2 regions of the Arthrobacter sp. NPDC056493 genome follow, and region 1 is predicted to be linked to the other one. Evidence: riboswitches for the same ligand, from Rfam matches in the RefSeq annotation. Region 1 holds a riboswitch; the other holds the start of a gene.
The links. Region 1 has a riboswitch for S-adenosylmethionine ahead of ACFQ50_RS17640 (LLM class flavin-dependent oxidoreductase). Riboswitches for the same ligand answer to the same signal wherever they lie in the genome.
Positions count from the first base shown of each region.

Region 2: linked by a shared signal. The riboswitch ahead of ACFQ50_RS03525 (bifunctional o-acetylhomoserine/o-acetylserine sulfhydrylase) and the one ahead of ACFQ50_RS17640 (LLM class flavin-dependent oxidoreductase) in region 1 are both predicted to bind S-adenosylmethionine.

Region 1 is NZ_JBHTSL010000048.1:21,812-29,519, forward strand. Features, by position in the region: gene ACFQ50_RS17635 (NtaA/DmoA family FMN-dependent monooxygenase) at 1-731, opposite strand, end outside; gene ACFQ50_RS17640 (LLM class flavin-dependent oxidoreductase) at 745-1,851, opposite strand; SAM riboswitch class IV at 1,888-1,996, opposite strand; gene ACFQ50_RS17645 (LLM class flavin-dependent oxidoreductase) at 2,210-3,370, shown strand; gene ACFQ50_RS17650 (rhodanese-like domain-containing protein) at 3,411-3,815, shown strand; gene ACFQ50_RS17655 (MFS transporter) at 3,812-5,353, opposite strand; gene ACFQ50_RS17660 (PLP-dependent cysteine synthase family protein) at 5,565-6,989, shown strand; gene ACFQ50_RS17665 (hypothetical protein) at 7,023-7,211, opposite strand; gene ACFQ50_RS17670 (hypothetical protein) at 7,208-7,504, opposite strand; gene ACFQ50_RS17675 (flavin reductase family protein) at 7,501-7,708, opposite strand, start outside.
Region 2 is NZ_JBHTSL010000005.1:63,767-71,474, reverse strand. Features, by position in the region: gene ACFQ50_RS03525 (bifunctional o-acetylhomoserine/o-acetylserine sulfhydrylase) at 1-1,171, opposite strand, end outside; SAM riboswitch class IV at 1,213-1,329, opposite strand; gene ACFQ50_RS03520 (VOC family protein) at 1,458-2,096, shown strand; gene ACFQ50_RS03515 (CPBP family intramembrane glutamic endopeptidase) at 2,232-3,011, opposite strand; gene ACFQ50_RS03510 (histidine phosphatase family protein) at 3,125-3,805, shown strand; gene ACFQ50_RS03505 (DeoR/GlpR family DNA-binding transcription regulator) at 3,830-4,618, opposite strand; gene hutI (imidazolonepropionase) at 4,742-5,953, opposite strand; gene ACFQ50_RS03495 (NAD(P)/FAD-dependent oxidoreductase) at 5,965-7,095, opposite strand; gene ACFQ50_RS03490 (glycine C-acetyltransferase) at 7,149-7,708, opposite strand, start outside.

The DNA.
Region 1 (7,708 bases):
CGGGAGAAGATGACGTCGGCGTTGCGGACCGCGAAGTCGCGCCCGTCCGGGGAGTCGCCGGCCTGGAACAGGACCGGGTGCTGCTGGCCGGAGCGCGGGAGGCGGCCGGTGACTTCGACGTCGAAACTCGCGTCCTTGCGGCGGACGGAGGTGATGCCGTCCTCGGCCAGCCATCTGCGGGAGCCCCGGGACCCGGCGATTGCGCCGTCAGCCCAGGAATCCCAGATCGCTTTGGCGGTCTGGACGAATGCTTCGGCCCGGATGTAGCGGTCCTCGTGAGCCAGGAACCCGCCGCGCCGGAAGTTGGCACCGGTCCAGGCGTTGTCCGTGGTCACGATGTTCCACGCCGCCCGGCCGCCCGAGAGAAGGTCCAGGCTGGACAGCCGGTGGGCCAGGTCGGCGGGATCGTTGTAGGTGGTGTTCTGCGTGGCCACGAGTCCGATGTTGGTGGTCACTGCAGCCAGGGCCGCGAGGGCCGTCTGCGCGTCCGGCCGGCCCGCGACGTCGAGCTCGTGGATCCGGCCCAGGTGTTCGCGGAGCCGCAGCCCTTCGCCCAGGAAGAAGGCCGTGAAGAGGCCGCGTTCTGCGGTCTGTGCCACCCGGCGGAAAGATTCGAAGTCGGTCTGGGATCCGCTCTCTGGATCACGCCAGACTGTGGTGTGGTTGACGCCCTGGAAGAAGACGCCGAACTGGATCTGGCCGTTACCGGCAGTGCGCGAGGGGGTGCTCATGGGTCTGGCCTCTCTAGAGGGCCGCGGCGGCGGCATAGCGGTTGGCGGGACGGGGCAGGCCGAAGGATTCACGCAGGGTGCTGCCCGGGAGGGGGCTGGACAGCAGGCCGCTGCGCCGAAGTTCCGGGAGCACCAGGGCGGCCAGCTCCGGAAGGTCGGTGTCCAGCACCGCGGGGCTGATCCAGACCCCGTCGCCCTGCTGGAACAGCTCGGCGAGGAGCTCCACCAGCCCGGCCGCGTCTCCCACGTAGCGGGCGCCGCCCTGCCATGGCTCGTGCGCTTCCAGTTCGGCCAGCCGGTCGGCTGCCCGCTGGCCACGGGCGTCGAGGACCACGTCCAGTTCCAGGAGTGTGCGCGGGGCGCCGGCGTTCCTTGCAGCCTCCGCAGCTGGCGCCAGCTCCTCCGGCTTGGCCGCGGTTACCAGCGCCACGTCGGCTTCGACGGCGGGCAGCAGCGCCGCCGGGGCAATTACCGGCAGTTGCCCCTGGAAGGGGCGCGGAATGATCGACGGGCCCTTCACGGAAAACCGGTTTCCCTCGAAATCCGCATAGTGCAGCTTGCCCGCGTCGAGGAACCGGCCGGTGGCCTCGTCCCGGATCACGGCGTCGTCTTCCCACGAATCCCACAGCCGCCGGGCGCTTTCGACGACGTCCGCCGCCTCCGCGCCGGCCTCCCCGGCGGGAAGTTGGTCGCGGCCCACGGAACGTGCTTCCTGCGGCGTGTTCTCTGCGCTGACCAGCCACCCTGCCCGGCCGCGGGAGGAATAGTCCAGGCTCGCCAGCTGGGTGGCCACGTGGAAGGGCTCCGTGTAGACCACGCCCGCTTCGGGCACCAGGCCGATCGACCTTGTTACCGTCGAGGCGAAGGCCGCACGCTGCACGGCATCTATCCGTCCCGCGACTCCGGCGGCCCCGGTGTCCGTGGTCCGTGAGTCTCTGAACGTGGCCAGGTGAAAGCCGGCGATGTCCGCTGCCTGGACGGTTTCCCGGATGCGGCTGCCGGTGAGCAACGCGCCGGGCTCGTGCGCGGCGAATCGCCAGGCGGCCGGGTGTGCGCCGTCCCCGTCGAGCTCGATGCCGAGCACGGCGGAACGGTTTTTGGGTGTGGGTAATGAAGGCATGGTTCCCTCTTTTTAGGGGCCGCGGACGGCCGTCTCGACATTCACTTGCCGCAATGCGGCCAGGTCTGTTTCCGGAGCACCCCGCCATCAAATGCCTGAGGGTTGCCGCAGCACGAGCCGGTCCTTGGCGTGCTGACTCTGGACCTAGACGTTGAATCTAGGAGGGCTGGCCGGACTTTTCCAAACCGCCGGTCTCGTGGTGTCAATTCGGGAAATACCGCGTCAAGCAGCGGTGCATTCCGTCATGCGCAGCCTTCATTTGTGACGGATTTTGGGCTCCGGTTACCCCCGGTTTCCGGACGTTGAGGACGGTGACGGAGGAGTTTGGCCGGCGCCGGACGCTCCGTAGTGTTCTGCCATGCCCAAGCCTTCCGCGGTTCCCCTCTCGGTCCTTGATCTCAGCCCCGTCTCCGCCGGCCAGACTGCCGCAGACGCCCTGCGGAACAGCATTGCGCTGGCCGTCTCGGCAGAGGCGCTGGGGTACAGCCGCTATTGGCTGGCCGAACACCACTTGAGTCCGGGCGTTGCCGGCTCCGCCCCGCACGTCCTGTCCGCCCTCATTGCCGCGGCGACGAGCAGCATCCGGGTGGGAACGGCGGCCACCATCCTGGGTAACTACCGGCCGGTGCAGATCGCCGAAAACATCGGGACACTGTCCGCCCTGTACCCGGGGCGCGTGGACCTCGGCTTTGGCAGGTCCGGGGTGCCCAAGGTGCCGGCCGAAGAGGCCGGGGCTCCCGCTCCGCTGGCCCCTTCGCCGGCCTCCTCCGGCCCTTCGGGGAACCGCGTGGTGGACGGCCTGGTGATCCCGGCCCCGCGGCCGCTGTTCGGCAGGAAGTTTCCCGAGCGCTTCCAGGTCCAGGCCGATCTGCTGGGGCGGGTGGCCGGTGATGCGGACAACTTCGAAAACGACGTCCAGGACATCATCGCGTTCTTCGCCGGCGAATACCGCGCAGCGCAGGGCACGGAAGTCACCGTCCACCCGGCGCAGGGCCACGCTCCCGGGTTCTGGATCCACGGGTCCAGCGCCGGCCCCAGTGCCCGGCTCGCCGGAAAGCTCGGCCTGCCCTTCGGGGCGAACTATCATGTGGCCCCGGCCGCGGTCCTGGAGTCCGTCGGCGAATACCGGTCGCATTTCAAACCGTCCGCCACCCTGGCTGAGCCGTACGTAGCCGTTTCCGCCGACGTCGTGGTGGCTGAGACCGAATCCCGGGCCAGGACCATCGCAGCCGGGTACGCGGACTGGGTCCACAGCATCAGGACCGGCCGCGGCGCCATTCCCTACCCCGCGCCCGAGGATGCCGAACGCCGGCCGGAGCTGGAGCCGGCCGAAGCGGACCTCATCCAGGACAGGCTGGACACCCGCTTCGTGGGCGACCCCGTGCAGGTGGCGGAGGGGCTGCGCACCCTGCAGCGCGCCACCGGAGCCAATGAACTGCTGGTCACCACCATCACCCACCACCAGTCCGACCGGATCCGGTCCCAGGAGCTGCTCGCGCAGGCCTGGGGACTGTCCTGACACCCTTCCCATCATTAACAAACATTCGAAGGAGCACCAAATGAGCACCGAACAAACCACCAACGATCCGCAGCTGATCAGCGCCGATGAAGCCGCACGGCTTATCGGCGCGGGGGCCCTCCTGATCGACGTCCGCAGCGACAAGGGCAGGGCCAGCACAGGCAGCGTTCCGGCGGCTGTCGTGGTGGACCGCGAGAACGTGGCACAGGACTTTGGGCCGGATTCCCCCGCCCGTCTCACCGGCGTGACCGGAACGGACCAGCAGATCGTCGTCTTCTGCGGCTCGGTCAACGGCTCGCGTCCCGTGGCCGAAAAACTCCGGCTGCTCGGCTACGCCCGTGCCGTGCATGTCGACGGCGGGTTCCCGGCACTGCGCGACGCCGGGGTTCCCGCCAGCGGGCCGACGGTGGAAATCGACGAGCCGGCCCAGCCGGCGGCCGTCTAGCGGGAGTCCGCCAAAGCCTGGTCCGCCGACGCCGTCCCTTCCGCCGATGCCGTCCGTTCCGCTACAGCGGGGCGGGTGGCGTTGCCGTTCCGGCGGCGCACCACCGCGGTCCGGATCCAGTCGAGGCTGCCGGCGGCGATGGCAACGGCGGTCAGGGCCGAACACAGGATGATGCCGTCATGGAAGGCGCCGCGGTAGCCGTTGCCCGCGGCCACGGACCCGGCAGCACTGCCTAAACCGGATCCTGCGTGCAGGAACAGCCCGGCCACGGCGGCCGAACACAGCGCCGCCGAGAACCGTTGGCTCAGCTGGTAGAAGCCGGCAGCCACCCCGGCGGTCCCGGCCGGCGCGTGCCCCAGCGTCAGGGCCTGGTTGGGCGCCACCACGAGGCCCGTCGCCGCTCCCTGGACCAGGCCCACCCCGGCAACAGCCAGCGCCGCGGCCGAGTGGTCCAGGTGCTGCACCGCAGCATCCTTGGCGACGAGGGTGGCGAAGCTGGCGGCCAGTGCGACGACGATGCCGGCCCGGCCGAACCTGGCGACGAACCGCCAGCTGGACCCGGAGGCCAGCAGCATGCCGGCGGACTGGGGTGCCAGGATGCCTGCCGCGGCGAGCGGGGCGAGGCCGCTTCCGGACAGAAAGTAGAAAGCCGTGACCGCGGACATCGCAGCGCCCACGCCGAACTGGCACAGCGCCACCACCGTGCCCAGCACGTAGCCCCCGGAACGGACCAGCCCTGCGCTGAGCAATGGCGTCCGCCCGCGCCGGTGATACAGCAGCTCCCAGCCCGCAAAACCCAGGAGCACCGTTGCTCCTGCGGCCAGCCAGGCCGGGGACGACTCCGGCGTGCCGTAGACCGTGGGGACGAGGAAGGCCACCACCACGGCACCCAGCAGCAGGGCGCCTACCCCGTCGATGGACGCGGAGCCGGGGTGGCGGTCCCGGCCGGGGCGTGCCGGCAGAAACCGGAACGCCAGCGGCACCAGCAGCACCACCAGCGGGACGTTGATGAGGAAGAGCACCCGCCACCCGGCAGAGTCCCCGGCCGCGGACAGGACCAGGCCGCCGGCAAGGGGGCCGCACACGGCGGCGAAGCCCCCGGCGGCGGCGTAGTAGCCCAGTGCCTTGGCCCGTCGGGTTCCGGAAAACAGGTCCTGGAGGAGACCCAGGACCTGCGGATTCAGGGTGCCGGCGCCGAGCCCCTGGAGCAGCCGGGCAGCGACCACCAGAGCCGGGTCGGAGGCCAGTCCGCCCACCAGGCTGAAGGCGCCAAACACCGTTATGCCCGCGATGAAGAGCGCCCTCCTGCCCAGGACGTCCCCGAGCCGTCCCGCCGGAACCAGCGCCACTCCGAACGCCAGCGAATAGCTGGCCAGAATCCACTGCACCTGCGCAGCGTCCGCATCCAGCCCGGCGGTCATCGCCGGAACGGCGAGGACAAAAACCGACTGGTCAAGGAGGGTGATGAAGCCGGCGCCGAGGCACAACCACAGGCCGGCGCGTGCTGATGTATCCGTGTCTGTTGCTCCCCGCCCCATGTCCGGACTCTACGGCTGGCCGGCGGCCGCCCCTGCATCGCGGGTCCGAGGGTGAACCCCCGTGAACGCCGGTGACGGAACCCGCCCGGCCGCCGTCGTAATTTGACCCAAACACCCGGAAAACCGACATCAAAGCTCATGGAGAGACACGCTTGGCAACACGGCTTAAGGCCTTTTGCGGCCGGATGCCCGGCGGCCTACCGTTCCAGCCATGACAATCTACGAGTCGGTGCTGGACGCCATCGGCAACACCCCGTTGGTCAGGCTCACCCGGCTGAGTGACGGGCTGCGCCCGCGCATCTACGCCAAGCTGGAGTTCCAGAACATCGGCGGCAGTGTCAAGGACCGCGCCGCGCTGTCCATGATCCGTGCGGCGGAGCGGGACGGCCTGCTCGCGCCGGGCGGCACCGTGGTTGAAGGCACCAGCGGCAATACGGGGATCGGCCTGAGCCTCGTGGCAGCCCACCTCGGCTACCGCGCGGTGGTGTTCGCCCCTGCGGCCACCGCTGCCGAGAAGATCCGGCTCCTGCGAGCCTACGGCGCAGAGGTGCATCTCGTGGCGGACTTCGTTCCGCGCAGCCACCCGGACCACCTGGCCAACCGCGCGGCCCGGTTCGCCGAGGCCACCCCGGGCGCGTGGCTGGCGCAGCAGTACGACAACCCGGCCAACCCCGGCGCCCACGTGGAATCGACGGGCCCGGAGATCTGGCGCGACACCAATGGCGCGGTCACCCATTTGGTGGCCAGCGTGGGCACCGGCGGGACCATCACCGGGACGGGCCGGTTCCTCAAACAGGCAAGCGGCGGATCGGTCCAGGTGGTGGCCGCCGACCCCGACCACTCCGCGTACGGCGGCGGCGACGGGGCCGCCAAATACGTCGAAGGGGCCGGCCACGCCGTCCATCCCGATTCAGTCGAGGACGTCTGGCCCCAGGCTTTCGATACCTCCCTGGTGGACCGCTACGTGCGGGTCAGCGACAGGGAGTCCATCCTGACCGCCCGGAAGGCCGCCCGGGAAGAGGGCCTGCTCATCAGCGGCACGGCCGGCACTGCGCTGGCCGCAGCCCTGCGGCTGGCTGAAGAACTGGACGAGACCCACACGATCGTGGTGATCATTCCCGATTCCGGGCGCAACTACCTCTCCACGTATTTCGACGACGGCTGGCTGACATCCGCGGGCTTCCTCAAGCCCGCGGCCGAGGAGGGCACCGCAGGGAGCCTGCTGCCCTCTCCTGCCGCGGGCGTGCACATTCTGCCCGTCTCGTGCACCGTGGCCGAGGCGCACACCGAGCTGCAGCGGCGCGGCCTGGAGGACGGTGAACCTGCCTTCGTGGCCCTGGACCGCGGGACCTCGTACGGGAGCGTCCACCCGAGGGAGGTCGCGGCGGCGGTGACGCTGGGTTCGCTGCAGGCCGCCTTGGCGGCAGGACCGTCGCAGGCACGGGAACCCGCGGCACGGCACGGGGTTGCGTTCACCACCCTTGGAACCGGCGAGCTGCTGGCAGATGTACTGCCCGGCGGCGTCCGGCCCGGCGGCGTCCGGCCGGACGGTGGTCTGCTGGATGGTGGCCTGCTGGATGGTGGTCTGCTGGCGGTGCTGGTTGACGGCCGGATCGCCGGAGCGGTGACAGGCTAGCTAGCGTGGCCGGCAGTTTGAAAGCGAAAACCCCTACGGCTTCCAGCCGTAGGGGTAAACGTTGAAGGCGGCGTCTGCGGAAGGGGGATCCAGGTTTGCGGCCCGGTCCGCTTCAGCCCCGTGGAAAGCGTCAGCCGCACCGGTCAGCAGCGGCAACGCCGCCCACACGCCGCCCGCCGCGAGGAGGGCAACGAAGGCCGCGGACAGCAGAAGGACGCTCATGCCCGCCTCCCCGGTGCCGGGCGGAGGCGCACGCCGTCGCGGTTGCCGTACATCTGGCGCCCCTGGCCGCCGGAATCGATGACCCACACCAGGTCGGAGTCCGGCGTCTTTGAGTCGACCCGGCCAGTGTAGGAGTGCCCGGCGGGAAGGGTGACTTCAACCGTGGCCCCCACCGTGATGGCTTCCCAGTCCTCCGCGGGCTGCCAGACGTCGTCGCTGGTTTCCGGCTGCGCGGACCGGCGGCCACGCCGCCGGGACGTGGCCTTCACCCTCGCCACGCCGCCCCGTGTCATGCGACGCCCTCCAGGATCTTGGCCCGCGCCTGCACGGAGACGTAGTCGCCCTTGAAGAAGAGGAGGGGATCGACCTCGGAACGGGCGCTCAGCGCATGAACCGCGGCCACCACAATGGTGTGGTCACCGCCGTCGTACTCCTGGTGCAATTCGCAGTCCACCCAGGCCAGGGCGCCGTCGAGGACGGGGTTGCCGAGGGGCGAC
Region 2 (7,708 bases), on a different contig from region 1:
ACGCCGGGTGGATGACCAGGGAGCGGACGTCACCGATGTTCGCCACGTGGGAGTGCAGTTCCAGGGCGTCCACGAAGCGCTTGCCTGCCTCGGCTCCGCCCGCCACGGTGAAGGACACCACCGCGCCGGTGCCCTTGGGCCCGTACTTCAGGCCACGCTCGTACCAGGGACTGGACGGCAGGCCGGCGTAGGCCACCGACTCCACATCGCCCCGGGCTTCCAGCCAACTGGCGACGGCCACCGCGTTGGCCACGTGGCGCTCCACGCGCAGGCTCAATGTTTCCAGGCCCTGTGCGATGAGGAACGCATTGAACGGGGACACCGCGGAGCCCAGGTCGCGGAGCAACTGGACCCGCGCCTTGAGAATGTAGGACAGGTTGGCTCCCAGGGCACCGCCTGCGCCGAGGTCGCGGGCGTAGACCAGGCCGTTGTAGGTGGGGTCCGGCGTGTTGAAGCCCGGGAAGCGTTCCGGGTCCCTGCTGAAGTCGAAGTTGCCTGAATCCACGATGACACCGGCAATGGCGGCCCCGTGTCCACCCAGGTATTTGGTGGCCGAGTGCACCACGATGTCCGCGCCCCACTCGAGCGGCCTGATGAGGTAGGGCGTGGACAGGGTGTTGTCAACGATCAGCGGCACGCCGGCCTCGTGCGCGGTCCGGGAAACACCTTCGATGTCCAGGACGTCCTGCCGGGGGTTGGACACCACCTCCGCAAAGAACAGCTTGGTGTTCGGCTGCACGGCGTCGCGCCACTGCTCCAGGTTGTCCGGGTCGGCCACGAAGGTGACGGACACGCCGAACTTCTTCAGGGTGTGTGCCAGCAGGTTGTAGGTGCCGCCGTAGAGGCTGGGGCTGGCCACCACGTGGTCGCCGGCCTCGGCGACGTTGAGGATGGCATACGTTTCGGCGGCCTGGCCGGAGCTCAGGAGCAGCGCGGCAAGCCCGCCTTCCAGGCTGGCGACCCGCTGTTCGACGGCGTCCTGGGTCGGGTTGCCGATCCGCGTGTAGATGGGCGCGATCTCGGCCAGCGCGAAGCGGTCGGCCGCGCTTTCAGCGCTGGGAAAGACGAACGACGTCGTCTGGTAGATCGGCAGCGACCGCGCGCCGGTGGCGTTGTCAGGCACCTGGCCGGCATGGATCTGGCGGGTTTCGAATGACCATGCGTTGGACATGCAGGCTCCTCTGCTTAGGGGCATGTGCTGGTCCCGGCACAGGCCCGCGCTTGCCGCGCGGCGGGCGCCGCGTAGCCAGGTCTTCACCCGGGGCACCCCGCCGCGGTGGAGGGTTGCCGGCCAGCGAGCCGGGGCTTTCATCGCTGGCACTCATGACCTGCGATCAGTGTAGGAATGGCCCTGTTACGCGCACAGCTTTGTGACGAACTTCGTCAAAGTATGGACTTTTTGCAAGGTTAGGCGACCCTAAGCTGAGAGGCCCGTCACAAAGTGCCAAGATGAGGGCATGCGCATGGATCACGTCTCTTACGCCTGTGAACACGATGGCCTCGCGGCCACCACCGAACGTATCTCCTCTGCCCTCGGCGTCGAAGCCGTAAAGGGCGGGGTGCACCCCCGGTTTGGAACCCGGAACATGATTATTCCGCTGGCCGGCCACAAGTACCTGGAAGTTGTTGAGGTCCTGGACCACCCGGCGTCGGACAAGGCACCGTTCGGCCAGGCCGTCCGCGCCCGGTCCGCGGCGGGCGGCGGCTGGATGGGGTGGTGCGTCGAAGTTGACGACCTCGCCCCCTTCGAGGAGCGCCTTGGCCGCTCCGCCGTCAACGGCAACCGCAAGTTCCCCGACGGCCGGGAGCTGGTCTGGAAGCAGATCGGCATCCTGGGCCTGATCGCGGACCCGCAGGTGCCGTACATGCTGAAGTGGGAGGGCGATCCGGGCCTGCACCCGTCCAACGCCTATGACAGCAACGTGAAGATGTCCAGCCTCACGATCGCGGGCTCTGCCGAGCGCGTGACCGAGTGGCTCGGCGAGCCCGTCGAACGGCCGCTTGAGGACGTCGCCGTGAACTGGGTGGCCCCGCACGGTACGCCGGGCATCCTCTCCGTCACGTTCGAAACCGCAGCAGGCGCCGTCACCATCTGACGCGCTTTCTGCCCTCCACTTCGGCCGCCATCAGCGGGTGCCAACGACGTCACCCGCCGATGGCGGCCGAATCATTTTTAACGGCCGGGCACTAACCCGGGCCGGATCATCCGGGCCGCCCACCGCGGGCCCGGACTAGCCCAGGCCGACGGCTTTGCCGAACAGGCTGAACCCCACGAACGCGACGATGTCCAGCAGCGCGTGCGCGATCACCAGCGGCATGACCCGCCGGGTCCTGGTGTAGACCCAGGCGAAGACCACGCCCATGACGGCGTTTCCAATGAATGGCCCGAACCCCTGGTACAGGTGGTAGCTGCCGCGGAGCATTGAGGACACAAAGATCGCCAGGGGCATGGACCAGCCGAACTTGTTGAACCGGTCCAGCAGGTAGCCCACCACAATGACCTCCTCCACGATCGCATGGCGCACCGCAGACAAAACCAGCACGGGCACCGTCCACCAGTAAGCGTCCAGTCCGCTGGGGATGATGGCGGTGGTAATGCCCAGGGCCCGCCCGGCAGCGTAGAGGCCCAGCGACGGAATGCCGATCACGGCGGCCAGCCCGAGACCCTGCAGCAGGTCCTTGCCAGGCCGGGCGAAGTTGAACCCCAGCTTCCGGAACGCGGAGCCGGAGTCATGGCCGGACCCGGACTTCGCCTGGCGCTGGTCGGTCAGGAAGAAGATCACCAGCAGGACCGGCACCAGGGCGAAGATGATGTCCAGCAGCTGGTAGGTCAGGTCGAAATACTCGCGGGTGCTTTGCGACCTGTTCAGCGTGGACGTCCCCTGCGCCAGTGGTGCCCGGGTCATTTTGTCCAGTAGCTGCACCACCGAGTAGACGGCGGACTGTCCCAGCGACAAGCCAAGGACGATCCATACTTCAAACCGCAGCCGACGGCGGGAGGGAACCAACATGTTCCTATCTTGCCTGCACCTGCTGGTACTTTCCTGTCAGGCTTCCCGGTTCCTGCAACCGTCTGGCCAGTCGGTTCCTGTCCGGCCGCGGGCTCACCCTATGCTGGGGAACTATGAGCGCTCCCGGGAAAATCATCATGATCCGGCACGGCCAGTCGGCGGCCAACGCGGACACCTCCATCTACAACAGGGTGCCCGACTACCGGATTCCGCTGACGGAGCTGGGGCTGGAGCAGGCGAAGGCCGCCGGGGAGCGCATCCGCCGCGAGCTGGACGGCCGGCAGGTGAGCGTCTACGTGTCACCGTACCTGCGCGCCTACCAGACCCTCGAGGCGCTGAATCTTGGCTCCCTGACGGAGCGGGTGATCGAGGAGCCGCGGCTGCGCGAGCAAGACTGGGCCAACTTCCAGATTTCCGGCGACATCGAGGACCAGAAAGAACTCCGCAACGCCTACGGCCACTTCTTCTACCGTTTCCGTGAAGGCGAGTCCGGCTCCGACGTCTACGACCGGATCTCCTCCTTCATGGAGACGCTGTACCGGCACTGGTCCAAGCCGGACTACTCCCCCAACGCACTGCTGGTGACGCACGGCCTGACCATGCGCCTGTTCTGCATGCGCTGGTTCCACTGGTCGGTGGAGTACTTCGAGTCGCTCAACAACCCGGAAAACGCCGAGATCCGGATGCTGGTGCAAAACGGCGCAGGCAAGTACGAACTCGACACCCCCTTCACCCAGTGGGTGGACCGCCGGGTGGACGAAACCGTGCTGGACGCCCCGCCCGTGGTCTTCTAGGCACCGCCGCCTGTGCGCCTGGTGTTAGGCGCCGGCCACGATCACTTCGGTGCCGCGCGCCTCGAACGCGGCCTTGTCCGCCGCGGAAATACCGGAGTCGGTGATGAGCCGGGTGAAGTTGTAGCCGTCCATGGTGGCGAACGCCCGGCGGCCCACCTTGGAGGAATCCGCGATCACGTAGGAGACGCTGGCGCGGCTGGCCAGCAGGGCGTTGACCGTTGCCTCGGCCTCGCCGGTGTTGGTGGGCCCCACCTCGGCGTCGACGCCGTTAACCCCGATAAAGGCGATGTCCAGCACCACCTTCTGCATGATGATGTCCGTGTACGGGCCCACGAGCTCATAGGACCGGGTGTTGAGGATGCCACCGGTCACCATCACCTTGATGTTGGGCCGGACGGCAAGCTGCGAGGCAATGTTGATGGCGTTGGTGACCACCGTGAGGGTGGGCTGGTTCGACGGCGAGTTGAGGTCCTCGCGGGTGGCCAGGATCTGCGCCAGGGCCGTGCTGGTGGTGCCGCCGCACAGCCCGATCACCATGCCTGGGGCGATGAGCGCCGAGGCGGCGAGGGCGATCTCCTGCTTGGCCACGGCGTGGTCGTCCCGGTTGTACCTGCCGGGAAGATCGTAGGCCAGGGCGCCGGTGGTGGCGCCCCCGCGGGTGCGCGTCAGCAGCCGGCGCTTGGCCAGGCTGTCCAGGTCACGCCGGGCGGTTGCCGGTGATACGCCGAGCCGGGTGACGATCTCCTCGACTTCCACCTGGCCGGCCTCGGCAAGCAGATCAAGGATGGCCGTCAGTCGGTCGGTGCGGGTCATGCAGGGCCTTTCAAGATCCAAAAACGTCACGAAAAATGACGCTTTTTGATTGTATCAGACCCCTAATGATCATTTTGCGTCACTGTCCACCGCGGACTACACGGGTTATGGTCCCGCCCGACACTACCGTGCGCGCACCCCTGCACGCCAAACCGCGTGGGTGAGCGGCATGCCCGGCCGGTAGGCCAGGTGGGTGGCGGAGGGGGCATTGAGGACGTGCAGGTCTGCCCGGTGCCCGACGGCGATGGAGCCCACCGCCCGCTCGCCGTCGGCGTCGTTTCCGGACTCGCGCTGCAGCGCTAAAGCACCGCCGTACGTTGCCGCCCGGACGGCCTCATGGACACTCAGGCCCATCTGGAGCACGGCTGTGGTGACGCAGAACGCCATGGAACTCGTGTAGGACGTGCCGGGGTTGCAATTGGACGCGAGCGCCACGGGCACGCCGGCGTCCAGGAGCTGCCGGCCGGGGGCCAGCGGCTGGCGGGTGGAGAGGTCGCAGGCCGGCAGGCAGGTGGCCACTGTTCCCCGCCGGCCCGTTCCTGATGCGGCATCCCAGCCGGACCAGCCGGCGGCGAGGCCGGCGATGTCCTGCTCCGAAAGATAGTTGACGTGGTCGACGCTCGCCGCGCCGAACTCCACCGCGAGGCGGACGCCGGCGCCGTGCCCCAACTGGTTGCCGTGCACCCGCAGCCCGAGTCCGGCGTCGTGGCAGGCCTGCAGCACCGCGCGGGACTGCTCCTCCGAAAAGGCTCCCTTTTCGCAAAATACGTCGGCCCACCGGACATAGGGGCGGACCGCGTCCAGCATCGGACCGCAGGCAAGTTTGGTGTACTCATCGGGATCGACGCCGGCCGGCACCAGGTGCGCGCCCAGGTACGTGACCTCGTCCGCCACTCTTGAGGCGATCCGTGCGCTCCTCGCCTCCTGCTCAACGTCCAGGCCGTAGCCGGTCTTCGTCTCCAGGTACGTCGTGCCCTGCGATACGGCTTCGGCAACGCGGCCCTGGGCCAGCCGCGTGAGGTCGTAGTCGCCGGTGTTCCGGGTGGCCCCGGTAGTGACAGCAATGCCGCCCGCCCTGTACTCCTCCCCCGCCATCCGCGCCTCGAACTCCGCCGTTCGGTCGCCGGCGAAAATGAGGTGTGTGTGGGAGTCCACCCAGCCGGGCAGCACGGCCCGGCCGCCCGCATCCACTGAGTCGTCGGCCGCCGGGGCGGCGGACGCCTGGCCGATCCACGAGATCCGCTCCCCCTCGACCACCACAGCCGCGTCCTTGAGGACACGGTGCTCCGCGTCCTGGGTCATCAGTTCGGCAATGTTGGTGATCAGGGTGCTCATGGATCCATTCTTCAGCGCCGGATGGACCAGCGCGTCGCAGCCAGCGCATCCGCTGTCCGGGATTCCGGACCGGCATCCCGCCCGGTGCTGGTTTCCAGCCCGGCACTGGCACCTGGACCTGCCAGGATCTGGGCCGCGGCCAGTTCCGCGATGCCGGACGACGTCTGGAAGCCATAGCCGCCCTGGCCGGCAAGCCAGTAGAACCCGCGGGCTTCGGCGTCGAACCCTACTACCGGGACGCCGTCGGCCGCCTCGGTGCGCAGGCCGGTCCAGGCCGTCCGCACGGAACCGATCCCCAGCGTCGTCAAGGTATTGAGCCGCGAGATGAGCCGCTCGACGTCCCCGGGACGGGGACGTGCGTCCTCCGCCGGGCTGGCAACATGTTCCGACGGCGAGATCAGCACGTCGCTGCCTTCCCGGCGGAAGTAGAAGGAATCGTCGGCGGCAGCCACCATCGGGCTGCCCTCCGGCAGAGAATGGTCGACGCCGACAATCGCCGCCGTGCGCCGGTACGGCTGCAGGCCAATCTTCTCGACGCCGCTCAGCACCGCCAGCTCATCGGCCCAGGCACCTGCCGCGTTGACCAGAACGCCGGCCGAGAAGCCCTCCTGCCCGGCGCCGATCTCCCAGCCTGATCCCAGCCGCTGGGCGGAATGGACGCGGGCGCCGGTGATGACGTCCACACCGGCGGACTCGGCGCGCGCCCGGTGCCTTTCGAGCAGCACCGGGGCGTCGCACCCGAAGGACCCCGTGTCCAGGCCCGCGGCGGAGAAGGACTCCGGTTTCAGTGCCGGGCAGAGGCCAAGCGCTTCGTCGTGGCCGATCCGGCGCATCTCGCCGCTGGACTCGGCCCGGACCGTCTCCTCGTCCCCGATCAGCATAAAGCTCCGCGGGGACAGCACGGGGTGGGGCCGCCCGGCATCGTCCGCCGCGATCAGCTCCAGGGTGCGGACGGTGAGTTCCTGCACCACCGGCGGGCCGTAACTGGGAATCAGCTGCCGGGCCGAGCGCGAGGACGTATGGTACGCCAGCTGCTGCTCCGCCTCCACGAGGGCAACCGTGCACTTGCCGGCCAGCGCAGAGGCAAGGGACAGCCCGGCGATCCCGCCGCCCACAATGACCACGTCATAGGTTGATGCCATGGGCTCAATCTTTACAGATGGCCCGAACCTGCGCAGCCACCGCGCCTACTCGGTCACTGCGCCTGCGCCGCCACCGCGTCCCGGCTCTTGACGAAAGCCTGGACGCAGGTTTCCACATCGTCGGCGCTGTGCGCGGCGGACAGCTGGACCCGGATGCGGGCGGCACCGCGCGGCACCACGGGGAAGCTGAAGGCGGTGACGTAGACCCCGTGCTGGAGCATCTGGTCGGCCACCTTCGCGGCCAGCACGGCATCGCCGAACATGACCGGCACAATGGCGTGCTCGCCGTCGAGCAGTTCGAAGCCTTCCTCCGTCATCCGGCGGCGGAACAGCTCCGCGTTCCGGAACAGGCCGGCCCGCAGCTCCCCGGAGGTCTGCACGAGCTCCAGGGCCTTGATGGTGGCCGCCACGATGGCCGGTGCGAGGGAGTTGGAGAAGAGGTACGGGCGGGCCTTCTGCCGGAGCATCGCCACCACTTCGCCGCGGCCGGACACGTAGCCGCCCGAGGCGCCCCCCAGTGCCTTCCCGAAGGTTCCGGTGAAGATGTCCACGCGGTGGGCGACGCCGGCATGCTCGGGGGTCCCGGCTCCGGTGGCTCCCATGAACCCGACCG